Regions from separate parts of the Streptomyces sp. EDA2-14 genome, predicted to be linked through region 2. Evidence: predicted binding sites of a transcription regulator. Region 2 holds the regulator's gene; the other holds the start of a gene.

Region 1 (7,340 bases), on a different contig from region 2:
GCGAGTGGAAGGCGACCGTCACCTGGTGGGACGGCGAGGAGACCCACACGTCGACGATCGACAACGACGGCCGGCCCTTCCGGGTCTCGGCGGCACGGTGAGCGCGGTGAGCGGACACCTCACGGCGGTGCGGCGCGTGCGGACGCTGTGGCGCGAGCCGCTCACGGCCCCCGTCGCCGCCGTCCTGCTCGTCCATCTCGCGGGCTGTCTGCCCGCGCAGGTCGCCCGGGCCGACGAGCAGTCGCCGGACGGCGCCGCGGACCGGCTCCGGCTGCTGACCGTGTCGCCGGTCCTGCGGTTCAGCAGCGCCGACGGCGCCACCGCCGTGCTGCAGGAGACCCTGTGGACCGGCATCTTCCTCTTTCTGCTGGTCACGGCCGCCGCGGCCCTCACGAACCGGGCGCGGGCCGCGCACCGGATGCCGCTGGCCGGCGCCGCGTTCCTGGCCTTCGCGCCGCTCGCGCAGTTCCTCGCCCTCGCGTGTCTGCGCCTGCCCGAGCTCTCCGGCAACCCTCTGGACCGGGGCGACGCGGCGTACCAACTGTGGTGGGACGCGACGGCCGGCATCGGCCACGCGCTGCTGCTGGGCGCGGTCGGGGCACTGGCCGCCGGGCTGCGCGGGCTCCCGGACATGACGCGGGCCGCCACGGCCCTCGCCGCCGAGGTGTCGACCAAGGCGCAGGCCCGCCGCCTCGCGCTGCGTCAGCTCGTGGGTCCGCTGGACACGCTGCGGCCCCGGATCGGCGCGGCGCTCGCCGCCACGGCCGTCGCGGCGCTGGTCCTCGCACTGTTCGACGCCGAGCTTCCCGGCCGGATCGTCAGCCCGCTGCTGCGGCTCTGGTGCGGCCCCACGGAACATCCCGGGATCTGCCTCCCCCAGCTGCAGGCGCAGCTCCACAGCGGACTGCCGAAGGCATCGGCGCTCGACGTGCAGCCCCTGCTGAACCGGCTCGTGCACCTCTACGCCTGGCAGTCCTTCGCGATCGTCTCCACCGTCGTCTACTTGATGGTGCGCCGCACGACCCCGCATCTGCCGCGCGCCGCGGGCGCGGCGTTCAGCAGCTGGTGCGGCGGCACGGCGGGCATCGTCCTGTACGCGACCGTGCTGCGGATCGGCGCCGATTCGGCGGACTCGGCGTCCGGGGCCGTGCCGTACAGCGCCCTGCCGACCTACCTGCTGCCACCGCCGGGCTTCGACCTGGCCCGCTACGTGGCCCCGGTGACGGCCGCCGCGGTGGCCGTCACGATCCTGACCGCCGCCCGGATCTCCCGCCGTCACGGCGCCGGGAGCGACTCGTAGGTGTCACCCGGCGGTCACTTCTCCACATGCGGCGGGCCCGGGGCTCGCGCATCCTGAGCGCATGGCTGACAGCACCCTTTCGAAGATTTCCTGGACCGAGTTCCGCCCGGACCGGCGCATGCTGACCGCCGGGGCCGTGCTCACCGGTGTCGGCACGCTCACCGCGATGGCCGGGGCCGGCGTCCTCGTCTACGAACTGACCCGCGCGGGCCGCAGCTGGACCGGCACGTGGGACGTCCCGCCCGCCGAAATGGCCCAGCGCGCCCTCCACCAGGCCCAGGCAGTGGCCACCAGCGCGACCCGCGCGGGCCGCGACACCTGGAAGTCGTACCAGGAGAACGCGGCCTGACACATCAAGCCCCTGCGGCGATTGAGCAGCGGGGTCCGGGGCGGAGCCCCGAGGCGTCAACCACGGGTGGGCAGGCGAAAACGCCCGAGGGCGGCACCGTCTCACGTGGAGACGGTGCCGCCCTCGGGTTACAGACGAGCTGAACCGCGACCGGCTCAGAAGTCCATGTCACCGCCCGGCATACCACCCGGAGCACCCGCGGCAGCGGCCTTCTCCGGCTTGTCGGCGATGACGGCCTCGGTGGTGAGGAACAGCGCGGCGATCGACGCGGCGTTCTGCAGCGCGGAGCGCGTGACCTTCGCCGGGTCGATGATGCCCTCGGCGATCATGTCGACGTAGTCACCCGTGGCGGCGTTCAGACCGTGACCGACGGTCAGGTTGCGCACCTTCTCCACGACGACGCCACCCTCGAGACCACCGTTGACGGCGATCTGCTTGAGCGGGGCCTCCAGGGCGAGCTTCACGGCGTTGGCGCCGGTCGCCTCGTCACCCTCGAGCTCCAGCTTCTCGAAGACCGCGGAGGCCTGGAGCAGGGCCACGCCACCACCGGCGACGATGCCCTCCTCGACGGCCGCCTTCGCGTTGCGAACGGCGTCCTCGATGCGGTGCTTGCGCTCCTTGAGCTCGACCTCGGTCGCGGCACCGGCCTTGATGACGGCGACGCCACCGGCGAGCTTCGCCAGGCGCTCCTGGAGCTTCTCGCGGTCGTAGTCCGAGTCGCTGTTCTCGATCTCGGCACGGATCTGGTTGACGCGGCCCTGGACCTGGTCGCTGTCACCGGCGCCGTCGACGATCGTCGTCTCGTCCTTGGTGATGACGACCTTGCGGGCGCGGCCGAGCAGGTCGAGACCGGCGTTCTCGAGCTTGAGGCCGACCTCCTCGGAGATGACGGTGCCACCGGTGAGGATGGCGATGTCGCCGAGCATGGCCTTGCGGCGGTCACCGAAGCCCGGGGCCTTGACGGCGACGGACTTGAAGGTGCCACGGATCTTGTTGACGACCAGGGTCGACAGGGCCTCGCCCTCGACGTCCTCGGCGATGATCAGCAGCGGCTTGCCGGACTGCATGACCTTCTCGAGCAGCGGAAGGAGGTCCTTCACGTTGCCGATCTTCGAGTTGACGATGAGGATGTACGGGTCCTCGAGCGAGGCCTCCATACGCTCCATGTCGGTGGCGAAGTACGCCGAGATGTAGCCCTTGTCGAAGCGCATACCCTCGGTGAGCTCGAGCTCCAGACCGAAGGTCTGGGACTCCTCGACGGTGATGACGCCTTCCTTGCCGACCTTGTCCATGGCCTCGGCGATGAGCTCGCCGATCTGGGTGTCGGCGGCCGAGATGGAGGCGGTGGAGGCGATCTGCTCCTTGGTCTCCACCTCCTTGGCCTGCTCGAGCAGGGCGGCGGAGACGGCCTCGGTGGCGCGCTCGATGCCGCGCTTGAGGGCCATCGGGTTGGCGCCGGCGGCTACGTTGCGAAGGCCTTCGCGAACGAGCGCCTGGGCCAGGACGGTCGCGGTCGTCGTGCCGTCACCGGCGACGTCGTCCGTCTTCTTCGCGACCTCCTTGACCAGCTCGGCGCCGATCTTCTCGTACGGGTCCTCGAGCTCGATCTCCTTGGCGATGGACACACCATCGTTGGTGATCGTGGGGGCGCCCCACTTCTTCTCGAGGACGACGTTGCGACCCTTGGGGCCCAGGGTCACCTTGACGGCGTCGGCGAGCTGGTTCATGCCGCGCTCGAGGCCGCGCCGTGCCTCCTCGTCGAACGCGATGATCTTGGCCATGTGAAGTGGTCCTCCCGGACGGGGTGGCTAACGCAAACGGACCGTGCAGGTGCCCGCGACGGACGGCCTGCACACCTTGTGGTTCCTTGCACCACCCGGTCTGCGGGCCTCACCGACCCGATCCAAGTTCTGTCACTCTCACTCGGAGAGTGCTAAGCCCAATGATTAGCACTCGACCCCCACGAGTGCAAGGCCGTCCTCCAAAGGTGCAGGTAGCACGAAGGGCCCGCCCCCGGTCGACCGGGAGACGAGCCCTCCATGACGTGCGACGTGCAAGCTTGCAGTCTGACGCGCGCGTTCAGCCGGCGGCCACGCGGACCATGTCGGCCTGCGGCCCCTTCTGGCCCTGCGAGATCTCGAACTCGACCCGCTGACCCTCTTCGAGGGTGCGGTAGCCGTCCATCTGAATCGCGCTGTAGTGGACGAAAACATCCGCACCACCGTCGACCGCGATGAAGCCGTACCCCTTCTCCGCGTTGAACCACTTGACGGTGCCCTGAGCCATGCCTAACTCCCCTATTACTGGCCCTTGCGCAGGACCGCACTTCGCGGACCCGGGTCAGACCTCACGCCCCATGGGATATGGGGGTGTGCGCCGGAACGCGTCGACCGCGGCTGAATGTATCTGCCCAACTGCCGTCTGCAACAGGTCAATCGGACGAGAATTCTGGGCACGCCAGATCGGGGAAACCGGGTCAACTCACCGGATGTGCGGGCAACTCGGGCCGCGTAAATGCCGTAAAAGGCCCGAAAGGGCTGGACACTTTGGCTGCTTCTTGTCGGGCAGCGGGCGAGAACTCATATGCACCCGTCATGCACCGCGTATCGGAATCGCAGCAGCTTCCCCAACTGTACCGCGCTCAACCATGCAGAATTGCCCCCTCCGCTTCTCTCGCGGAGGGGGCAATTCGGATAACTCTGTGTAGACCTACGGAAGATCAGCCGTCGGCACTGTGCCGGACGGTCAGCCTCCGGCGACGGCCGGAATGATCGAGACGCCGGCGCCGTCCGGCGTCGCCGTCTGAAGGCCCTGCTCGAAGCGGACGTCGTCGTCGTTGACGTAGACGTTCACGAAGCGGCGCAGCTTGCCCTGGTCGTCGAGGACGCGGGCGGCGATGCCGGTGTGGTTCTTCTCCAGGTCGGCGATGACGTCGGCGAGGGTGGCGCCCTCGGCGGCGACCTCGGACTGGCCGCCCGTGTAGGTGCGCAGGATGGTGGGGATGCGAACGTTGACGCTCATGCGGTGACTCCCGGTGCTACAAGTTCGGTTGGCTCAGTGGTCGGCTGGGCTCAGTGGTCGGCGGCGAGACCGGCGTCGCGGAACGCGTCCAGGCTCGGCCGGATGGTGGCGGTGGCCTGCGAGGACTCGGCGACCGCGTCCAGCGTCTTGAGGCCGTCACCGGTGTTCAGGACGACGGTGGTGAGCGACGGGTCGATCTGGCCCGCCTCGATGAGCTTCTTGGTGACGCCCAGCGTCACACCGCCGGCCGTCTCCGCGAAGATGCCCTCCGTGCGCGCGAGCAGCTTGATCGCGTCGACGACCTGCTCGTCGTTCACGTCCTCCACGGCGCCGCCGGTGCGGCGGGCGATGTCGAGGACGTAGGGGCCGTCGGCGGGGTTGCCGATGGCGAGGGACTTGGCGATGGTCGTCGGCTTCTGCGGGCGGACCACGTCGTGGCCGCCCTTGTAGGCGACGGAGACCGGGGAGCAGCCCTCGGCCTGGGCGCCGAAGAGCTTGTAGGGCTTGTCCTCGACGAGGCCGAGCTTGATCAGCTCCTTGAGGCCCTTGTCGATCTTCGTGAACTGCGAGCCGGAGGCGATCGGGATGACCAGCTGGTCGGGGAGCTGCCAGCCGAGCTGTTCGCAGATCTCGTACGCGAGCGTCTTGGAGCCCTCGCCGTAGTACGGGCGCAGGTTCACGTTCACGAAGCCCCAGCCCTCGCCCAGCGGGTCGCCGATGAGCTCGGAGCAGAAACGGTTCACGTCGTCGTAGTTGCCCTCGATGGCGACGAGGTCACCGCCGTAGACACCGGCCATGACGACCTTGCCCTGCTCCAGGTCGTGCGGGATGAACACGCAGGAGCGGAAGCCGGCGCGGGCGGCCGCGGCGCCGACGGCGCCGGCCAGGTTGCCGGTGGAGGAGCAGGAGAGCGTGGTGAAGCCGAAGGCGCGGGCGGCCTCGATGGCCTGCGCGACGACGCGGTCCTTGAAGGAGTGCGTGGGGTTGCCGGAGTCGTCCTTGACGAACAACTTGCCCTCGGCGACGCCCAGTTCACGGCCGAGGTTGTCGGCCTTGACGAGCTTGGTCCAGCCGGGGTTCAGGTTCGGCTTCTCGGCGACGTCGGCCGGGACGGGCAGCAGCGGGGCGTAGCGCCAGATGTTGGCGGGACCGGCCTCGATCTGCTTGCGCAGCGCCTCGGGGTCACCGGTGGGCAGGTCGTACGCGACTTCGAGCGGCCCGAAACACTCGGCACAGGCGAAGACGGGGCCGAGCGGGACGACGGCGCCGCACTCGCGGCAGGAGAGGCCGGAAGCCGGCCCCAGATCAACAGCGTCGACGGCGGCGGCGGTTTCGGTGGCGACAGTCTGTACAGCCATGAGAGGCGAGGCCCTTTCTCCTCATCTTTCTCGTGACGCATCTCGCCACGAGACGGATTTGGCACCTTCCCTAGCCGGGAGCCTCGCGGGCGCACTGCGGTGTGCGGACGAGACCGGCTGGAGGGTTGCCGGGGCTTCAACGGGCCGTTTCCCTCTGCCCCTCTGGATGAGCGGTATTCGATTGTGTGGATTCAGTTGTCTACGGCAGGCGACCCCCGACATGCGATGGTCACCGGCGTTGTTCAAGACTGTAACCGAAGGCCCGGACCCTTGAGATAGTCGTCCGAACCGCGAGATGGATCACATGTGGATCCTGAGGGAAGGAACCCAGACCGTGCTGGAAGAGGTCGAGCGCTGGCTTGAGCGGCGCTCCTGGTCCGTGGACGATCATCCGCTGCACCGGTTGGTCGCCGCCAAGCACGCCTCGGGTCAGACGGTGAGTGTCGTACTGCCCGCGCTGAACGAGGAGGCGACGGTCGGTGCGATCGTCGCCGAGATCCGGCGCACGCTGATGACGGAGGCGGTGCCGCTCGTCGACGAGCTCGTGGTGATCGACTCCGGCTCCACCGACCGCACCTCCGAGGTCGCGGCGGCGGCCGGGGCGCGCGTCGAGCACCGGGACACGATCCTGCCGCGGGTCCCGGTCGGGCCCGGCAAGGGTGAGGTGCTGTGGCGCTCCCTTTTCGTCACTTCCGGTGACATCGTGTGCTTCGTCGACGCCGATCTGAAGGAGTTCTCGGCGGACTTCGTCTCCGGGATCGTCGGTCCGCTGCTGACCGAGCCCGGCGTGCACTTCGTGAAGGCGATGTACGACCGTCCGCTGGACGGGGCCGCGGGTCAGGGCGGCCGGGTGACCGAGCTGATGGCCCGCCCGATCCTGAATCTGCACTGGCCGCAACTGGCCGGGTTCGTGCAGCCGCTGGGCGGCGAGTACGCGGCCCGCCGCTCGCTCCTTGAGCGCCTCCCGTTCCCCGTCGGGTACGGGGTCGAGCTGGGCCTGCTCGTGGACGCGCTGCACACCGTGGGCCTGGACGGGCTCGCCCAGGTCGACGTGGGGGTGCGCAAGCACCGGCACCAGGACGGGCAGGCGCTGGGCCGGATGGCGGCGGCGATCTACCGCACCGCGCAGCTGCGGCTCGCGCGCGGACATCTGGTGCGGCCGGTGCTCACGCAGTTCGAGCGGGGTGCGGACGGCTTCGAGCCGCGCACGCACGCGGTCGACACGGAGGAACGCCCTCCGATGATCGAAATCAGTGAGTACACGGAGCGTCGCGTCGCATAAGCGCGGCATAATCATATGTTTTGTCTAGCT
Region 2 (7,340 bases):
AGTGCCCCGCTCGGGGCGTCCCGGTCCTCGTGCAGCACGGCGGCGAAGTCGGCCCCGGCGAGCAGCGCGGCGACCTCCTTCGTCGTCGCGGCGTCCTCGACGACCGGGAACCGCACCCGCCGCGACTGCTTCCCGGCCTCCCGTGCGGTGGCCCGCCACTTGCCGAGCGCCTTGAGGCCGCGCTCGCCGCGCCACTGGGTGATGCACCGGGACGCGGACCACGGCACGATCGCGTCGACACCGGTCTCGGTCATGGTCTCCACGGCGAGCTCGCCCCGGTCGCCCTTCGGCAGCGCCTGTACGACGGTGATCCGCGGCGCCTCTGCGGGCTCGACCCGGGCGGGGCCCGCGTCGACGAAGAGCCGGTCCTTGCCCTCGCTGCCGGTGACGACGGCCTCGCACCACGAGCCGAGCCCGTCGGTGAGGGTGACCGTCTCCCCGGCCCGCAGCCGCTTCACGGAGACGGCATGCCGCCCCTCGGGCCCGTCGAGCACATACGCGCGGTCACCGGGAACAGCCCCGTCGACCACGAAAACCGGAGCGGTCATCGGACGGCACCCCGCTGCGCCAACGCGGCCTTCGCGGAGTCGAGTTCGGCGGCGAGCACCTCCACGAGCTGCCCGGCCGGCAGCTCCCGCGCCAGCCGGTGCCCCTGCCCCGCCCACAGCGCCATGCCCTGCGGGTCACCGGCCTTGGCGGCGGCCTTGCGCAGCGGCGACGTCATGTGGTGGACCTGCGGGTACGCGGCCGGGGCGTACGGTCCGTGCTCGCGCATGAACCGGTTGACGAGGCCGCGCGCGGGCCGCCCGGAGAAGGCCCTGGTCAGTTCGGTCCGGGTGAACAGCGGATCGGTCATGGCCTGCTTGTGCAGCTCCGGCGCCCCGGACTCGGGGGTGACCAGGAACGCGGTGCCGAGCTGCGCGAGATCGGCGCCCGCGGCGAGCACGGCGGCGATCTGCGCGCCCCGCATGATCCCGCCCGCGGCGACGATCGGCAGCTGGACGGCCTCGCGCACCTGCGCGATCAGCGAAAGAAGACCGATCCCGCTCCCGTCGGCCTCGGGGTTGTCCCGGTGGGTCCCCTGGTGGCCACCGGCCTCGATCCCCTGGACGCACACCATGTCGGCGCCGGCCTCCTGCGCGGCCTGCGCCTCCTCCACGGTCGTGACGGTGACACCGACCCGTGTCCCGACGCGCTGGAGCGCCTGGACGACCTCGCGCCGGGGGCAGCCGAAGGTGAAGGTGACCAGTGCCACCGGCTCGTCGGCGAGGACCGCGAGCTTGGCGTCGTAGCCGTCGTCGCTGCAGCTGTCGGTCTCGCCGAGCGGCGTCGCGTACCAGGTGGCCTCACCGGCGAGCTGGTGGCGGTAGACGTCGACGGTCGCCGGGTCCACGTGCTCGGTCTGCGGCATGAAGAGGTTGACGCCGAAGGGCCTGCCGGTCAGCGCCCGCACCTGTTTGATCTCCTGGTACATCCCGTCGGCCGTCTTGTACCCGGCGGCGAGGAAGCCGAGCCCACCCGCCTCGGCCACGGCGGCAACCAGCGCGGGTTGCGAAGCGCCACCCGCCATGGGGGCCTGCACGATCGGAAGGGGGCAGAGATCGGTCAGTGCGGAGGACATGACCGCATCGTGCCACGTCCCCTCCGGGGGGCCGAATCGACCCGGCCCCCGTCCCCCCACGCCACGGGGCTCCGCCCCGGGCCCCGCTGCTCAATCGCCGCAGGGGCTTGAAATACCGAGCACCTCGGGGCTGGATCCATCAGTCGCCGGCGGGGCTTGATTTATCAAGCCCCGCCGGCGATTGAGGCGCGGGGTCCGGGGCGGAGCCCCGAGGCCGTAACGCCGGTGCGGCGATCAGCGGCCGTTGAACGCGTCCTTCAGGCGGGAGAAGAGGCCCTGCTGGCCCGGCTGGAACTGCCCCGTGGGCCGCTCCTCGCCGCGCAGCTTGGCCAGCTCCCGCAGCACCCGCTCCTGCTCCGGGTCCAGCTTCTGCGGCGTCGTGACCTCGACGTGCACGATGAGGTCGCCACGGCCGCCGCCCCGCAGATGCGTGACGCCGCGCCCGTGCAGCGGAACCGACTGACCGGACTGCGTGCCCGGCCGGATGTCGATCTCCTCCATGCCGTCGAGCGTCTCCAGCGGCACCTTCGTGCCGAGCGCCGCCGCCGTCATCGGGATCGTCACCGTGCAGTGCAGATCGTCGCCGCGCCGCTGGAACGTCGGGTGCGGCAGCTCGTGGATCTCCACGTACAGGTCACCGGCGGGGCCGCCGCCGGGGCCGACCTCGCCCTCGCCCGCGAGCTGGATCCGCGTGCCGTTGTCCACACCGGCCGGGATCTTCACCGTGAGCGTGCGGCGCGACCGGATACGGCCGTCGCCCGCGCACTCGGGGCACGGCGTCGGCACGACCGTGCCGAAGCCCTGGCACTGCGGGCAGGGCCGCGAGGTCATGACCTGGCCGAGGAACGACCGCGTGACCTGCGAGACCTCACCGCGACCGCGACACATGTCACAGGTCTGGGCCGAGGTCCCCGGCGCGGCACCCTCGCCGCTGCAGGTCGTGCACACCACGGCGGTGTCGACCTGGATGTCCTTGGTGGTGCCGAAGGCCGCCTCGTTCAGCTCGACCTCGAGCCGGATCATGGCGTCCTGGCCACGGCGCGTACGGGACCGGGGTCCGCGCTGCGACGCCGTGCCGAAGAAGGCATCCATGATGTCCGAGAAGTTCCCGAACCCGCCAGCGCCGAAGCCACCGGCCCCGCCGCCTCCGCCGGCCTGCGACAGGGGGTCGCCCCCGAGGTCGTAGACCTGCTTCTTCTGCGGGTCGGAGAGCACCTCGTAGGCGGCGTTGATCTCCTTGAAGCGCTCCTGAGTCTTCGGGTCCGGATTCACATCCGGGTGAAGCTCACGCGCCAGCCTTCGGAAGGCCTTCTTGATTTCGTCCTGGGAAGCGTCGCGGCGCACGCCGAGTACGGCGTAGTAGTCCGTGGCCACTTACGACTCCGCCAGGATCTGTCCGACGTAACGTGCCACTGCGCGTACTGCTCCCATCGTTCCCGGGTAATCCATGCGTGTCGGTCCGACGACACCCAGCTTGGCGACTGCCTCGCCGCCCGAACCGTAGCCCACGGAGACGACGGACGTGGAGTTGAGTCCTTCATGGGCGTTCTCGTGACCGATCCGTACGGCCATGCCCGAATCTCCCACCTCACCAAGCAACTTGAGGAGCACGACCTGCTCCTCAAGGGCTTCGAGTACCGGACGAATGGTGAGGGGAAAGTCATGTCCGAAGCGGGTGAGATTGGCGGTACCGCCGATCATCAACCGCTCCTCCGTCTCCTCCACGAGTGTCTCCAGCAGAGTGGAGAGCACCGTGGAGACCGTACCCCGGTCCTCCTGCTCGAAAGCCTCCGGCAGGTCCTGCACCAGCTGCGGCACGTCGGCGAACCGGCGGCCCGCGACCCGGCTGTTCAGCCGGGCCCGCAGATCCGCCAGTGACGATTCGCCGAACGGCGCCGGGCAGTCGATCATCCGCTGCTCCACGCGCCCGGTGTCCGTGATCAGCACGAGCATCAGACGGGCGGGCGCGAGCGACAGCAGCTCGACATGGCGCACGGTGGACCGGGTCAGGGACGGGTACTGGACGATCGCCACCTGCCGCGTCAGCTGCGCGAGCAGCCGCACGGTGCGGCCGACGACGTCGTCGAGATCGACGGCGCCGTCCAGGAAGTTCTGGATGGCGCGCCGCTCCGGCGCGGCCATCGGCTTCACCGCGGTGAGCTTGTCGACGAACAGGCGGTAGCCCTTGTCGGTGGGGATGCGCCCGGCACTGGTGTGCGGCTGGGCGATGAATCCCTCTTCCTCCAGGACAGCCATGTCGTTACGGACGGTGGCCGGCGAGACACCGAGCTTGTGCCGCTCGGTGAGCGCCTTGGAGCCGACCGGCTCCTCGGTGCCGACATAGTCCTGGACGATGGCGCGCAGCACTTCGAGCCTGCGTTCACTGAGCATCGGCGCGCACCTCCAGAAACAGCCGTTGCGATCTTCCTGCTTTGGCACTCCCTGTGGGCGAGTGCCAATCGTCCCCGGCTCAGTGTACGGCCGGTGGGTACGGGCCCGGCAAGGGCGCTAGCGTCGAGGTATGGAGTTCGCGCAGCGTATCGACTGGGCCGCGAGAGGCTGGGAGCGCCTCGCGCCGAACGTGGGGCGGGTGCGGCTGCCCGGATGGGACTGCACGACCGGCCTCGTGGTCGGTGAAGAAGCGGCGCTCTTGATCGACACCGGATCCTCACTGGGTGAAGGCGCCGGGCTGCGCGCCGACACCCGTGCGCTCCTCGGGCCACACCGGAGAGTGACGCATGTCGCTCTGACCCACCCGCACTTCGACCATGTGCTGGGCACCGCCGCGTTCGCGGGTGTCGAGGTGTACGGGGCGGTGGGCATCGACGTCCTCTTCGAGCACGGCGCCGAGGCGCTGCGCGCCGACGCCGTGAAGCACGGCCTCGCCCCGGACGCGGCGGCCGAGTCGGTCGACCTCCTGGTCACCCCGCCGCACCGGGTGTGCGGCGAGTGGACGCTCGATCTGGGCGGCGGGCTCACGGTGCTGCTCGCGAACATCGGTCCGGCGCACAGTGGCCACGATCTGGCGGTGCTCGTCCCCGGCGGCCCCTCCGCCCCGGAGATCGTCTTCTGCGGCGATCTGGTGGAGGAGTCCGGCGACCCCCAGGCGGGCCCGGACGCGGCGCCGCACCACTGGCCCGCGGCGCTCGACCGGCTGCTCGACCTCGGGGGCGAGGACGCGGTGTACGTCCCGGGGCACGGTTCGACGGTGAATGCCCAGTTCGTCCGCGCGCAACGCGCCACATTGGCGACGTGTTTCGGCGTGTCGTAGTCCTGGCCTGCGCTGTTCTCTTATCGTCTTGCGGATGCGCCAGTACTCCCCCGACCTGACCCCTCCGTGGAAGCGGAACAAGCCGGCCGCCGAGGTCCCGGCCGAACCGGACCTCGTCGTCGAGGAGGTCACCACGGGCTTCTGCGGGGCCGTGATCCGGGTGGAGAAGACGGCGCAGGGGCCGACCGTGACCTTGGAGGACCGCTTCGGCAAGCACCGGGTGTTCCCGATGGAACCCCGCGGCTTCATGATCGACGGCAAGGTCGTCACCCTCGTACGACCCTCGGGCCCGGCCGGTCCCGTCCGGCCCACCCGTACCGCGTCCGGCTCGGTGGCGGTGCCCGGCGCCCGCGCCCGGGTGGCGCGCGCGGGGCGCATCTACGTGGAGGGCAAGCACGACGCCGAGCTCATCGAGCGGGTCTGGGGCGACGACCTGCGCATCGAGGGCGTCGCGGTGGAGTTCCTTGAGGGCGTGGACGACCTCCCGGCGATCGTCTCCGAGTTCGCGCCCGGAGCGGACGCCCGCCTCGGGGTTCTGGTCGACCACCTCGTGCCGGGCTCGAAGGAATGGCGCATCGCCCAGTCGGTGACCAGCGAGCACGCCCTGGTGGTGGGCCACCCCTACATCGACATCTGGGAGGCGGTGAAGCCGTCCTCCGTGGGCATCGAAGCGTGGCCCCGCGTCCCGCGCGGCCAGGACTGGAAGACGGGCGTGTGCCGGGCGCTGGGCTGGCGCGTGGCGAACACGGGTGAGGCGTGGCAGCACATCCTGTCGCGGGTCCGCACCTACAAAGACCTGGAGCCGGAACTCCTCGGCCGCGTGGAGGAACTCATCGACTTCGTCACAGCCCCCGAGTAACGCCCCCTGCACCGTGGTCGCACCCTCGGGGCTCCGCCCCGACCCCCGCTGCTCAATCGCCGCAGGGGCTTGAAATACCTAGCCTTGGGCAATCTGCCGCCTTGGGCGGCAGGGTGGGCAAGGCGGCACCCCGGTGCCGCGGAACGGAAACGGTGGGCGTCGGCCACGGTGCAGGCAGAGCAGCCCGGTGCCGCGCTGCGGGGAGCGCGGCGTGGCCTCAGTCGACCAGGTCGCGGACGACCGCGTCGGCGAGGAGGCGGCCGCGCAGGGTCAGGACCGCGCGGCCGGACGTGAACGGCTCCGGTTCCAGCAGGCCGTCCGTCAATGCTTTCTTCGCCGCCGCGAGGCCGTCCGGCTTGAGCAGCTCCAGCGGGCAACCGTCACGGAGCCGCAGCTCCAGCAGAATCCGCTCGACCCGCCGGTCCTCCTCCGCCAGGATCTCGCGCCCGGCCCCCGGCGACCGCCCACCCGCGAGCGCCGCCGCGTACGCCCCCGGATGCTTGACGTTCCACCACCGCACCCCGCCCACGTGGGAGTGCGCACCGGGCCCGGCCCCCCACCAGTCGGCCCCGCGCCAGTACAGCTCGTTGTGCAGACAGCGCCCGGCCTCCGAGGTCGCCCAGTTCGACACCTCGTACCAGTCGAACCCGGCCGCCCCCAACACCTCGTCGGCGATCAGATACCGGTCCGCGTGCACGTCGTCGTCGGTCATCGGCACCTCGCCGCGCCGGATCCGCCGCGCGAGCTGCGTACCCTCCTCGACGATCAGCGCGTAGGCGGAGACATGGTCGGGCCCGGCCCCGAGCGCCGCCTCGAGCGAGGCCCGCCAGTCGTCGTCGGTCTCGCCGGGCGTGCCATAGATGAGGTCGAGGTTGACGTGGTCGAAGCCCGCCGCCCGCGCCTCCGCGACACAGGCCTCGGGCCGCCCCGGCGTATGCGTACGGTCGAGCACCTTCAGCACGTGCTGCCGGGCGCTCTGCATCCCGAACGAGATCCGGTTGAAGCCACCGGCCCGCAGCTCGGCGAGGTACGCCGGGTCGACCGACTCCGGGTTCGCCTCGGTGGTGACCTCCGCGTCGTCCGCGAGCCCGAACTCGTCGCGGATCGACCCCAGCATCCGTACGAGATCGGCGGCCGGCAGCAGCGTCGGCGTACCGCCCCCGACGAACACGGTCCGCACGGGACGCGGGTCGTCGCCGAGCACCTTCCGCGCGAGGCGCACCTCCTCGACGAGCGTCTCCGCGTAGTTGTCACGGGACGCGAGCACGCCGCCGGTGCCGCGCAGCTCGGTCGCCGTGTACGTGTTGAAGTCGCAGTAGCCGCAGCGCGTGGCGCAGTACGGGACGTGCAGATAGAAGCCGAGGGGTCGGGAGCAGGACCCGGCGAGGGCGGACGCGGGCAGCGAGCCGTCGTCGGGCACGGGCTCGCCGTCGGGAAGTGCGGAAGGCATGACCCCATTGTCCCGCCTCGCGGAATCTTCCGGAGCGCACCCGTCGTCGGGCTCACTGCGCCTGGAGCACCAGCAGCGCCAGATCGTCGTCGGGCGGGCTGTCGGCGAAGGCGTGCACGAGCCGCCGGATCCGCTCCGC

The links. The regulator HrcA, encoded in region 2, represses chaperone genes, less so after heat shock. The targets are predictions, from matches to a motif close to TTNGCACTCNGNNNNNCNGAGTGCNAA.
Region 1: groL (chaperonin GroEL) is a predicted target of HrcA. The motif match lies at 3,560-3,586, and genes of this name have one in related genera.

Annotation. Positions count from the first base shown of each region.
Region 1 is NZ_JBUEGE010000002.1:128,316-135,655, reverse strand. It holds gene ACY34M_RS06905 (hypothetical protein) at 1-101, shown strand, start outside; gene ACY34M_RS06900 (hypothetical protein) at 107-1,300, shown strand; gene ACY34M_RS06895 (hypothetical protein) at 1,362-1,649, shown strand; gene groL (chaperonin GroEL) at 1,805-3,430, opposite strand; gene ACY34M_RS06885 (cold-shock protein) at 3,729-3,935, opposite strand; gene ACY34M_RS06880 (MoaD/ThiS family protein) at 4,395-4,670, opposite strand; gene thrC (threonine synthase) at 4,721-6,028, opposite strand; SAM riboswitch class I at 6,047-6,201, opposite strand; gene ACY34M_RS06870 (glucosyl-3-phosphoglycerate synthase) at 6,363-7,310, shown strand.
Region 2 is NZ_JBUEGE010000001.1:539,557-546,896, reverse strand. It holds gene ACY34M_RS02355 (16S rRNA (uracil(1498)-N(3))-methyltransferase) at 1-548, opposite strand, end outside; gene ACY34M_RS02350 (nitronate monooxygenase) at 545-1,621, opposite strand; gene dnaJ (molecular chaperone DnaJ) at 1,856-2,995, opposite strand; gene hrcA (heat-inducible transcriptional repressor HrcA) at 2,996-4,012, opposite strand; gene ACY34M_RS02335 (MBL fold metallo-hydrolase) at 4,143-4,892, shown strand; gene ACY34M_RS02330 (DUF3097 domain-containing protein) at 4,927-5,751, shown strand; gene hemW (radical SAM family heme chaperone HemW) at 5,969-7,201, opposite strand; gene ACY34M_RS02320 (SpoIIE family protein phosphatase) at 7,254-7,340, opposite strand, start outside.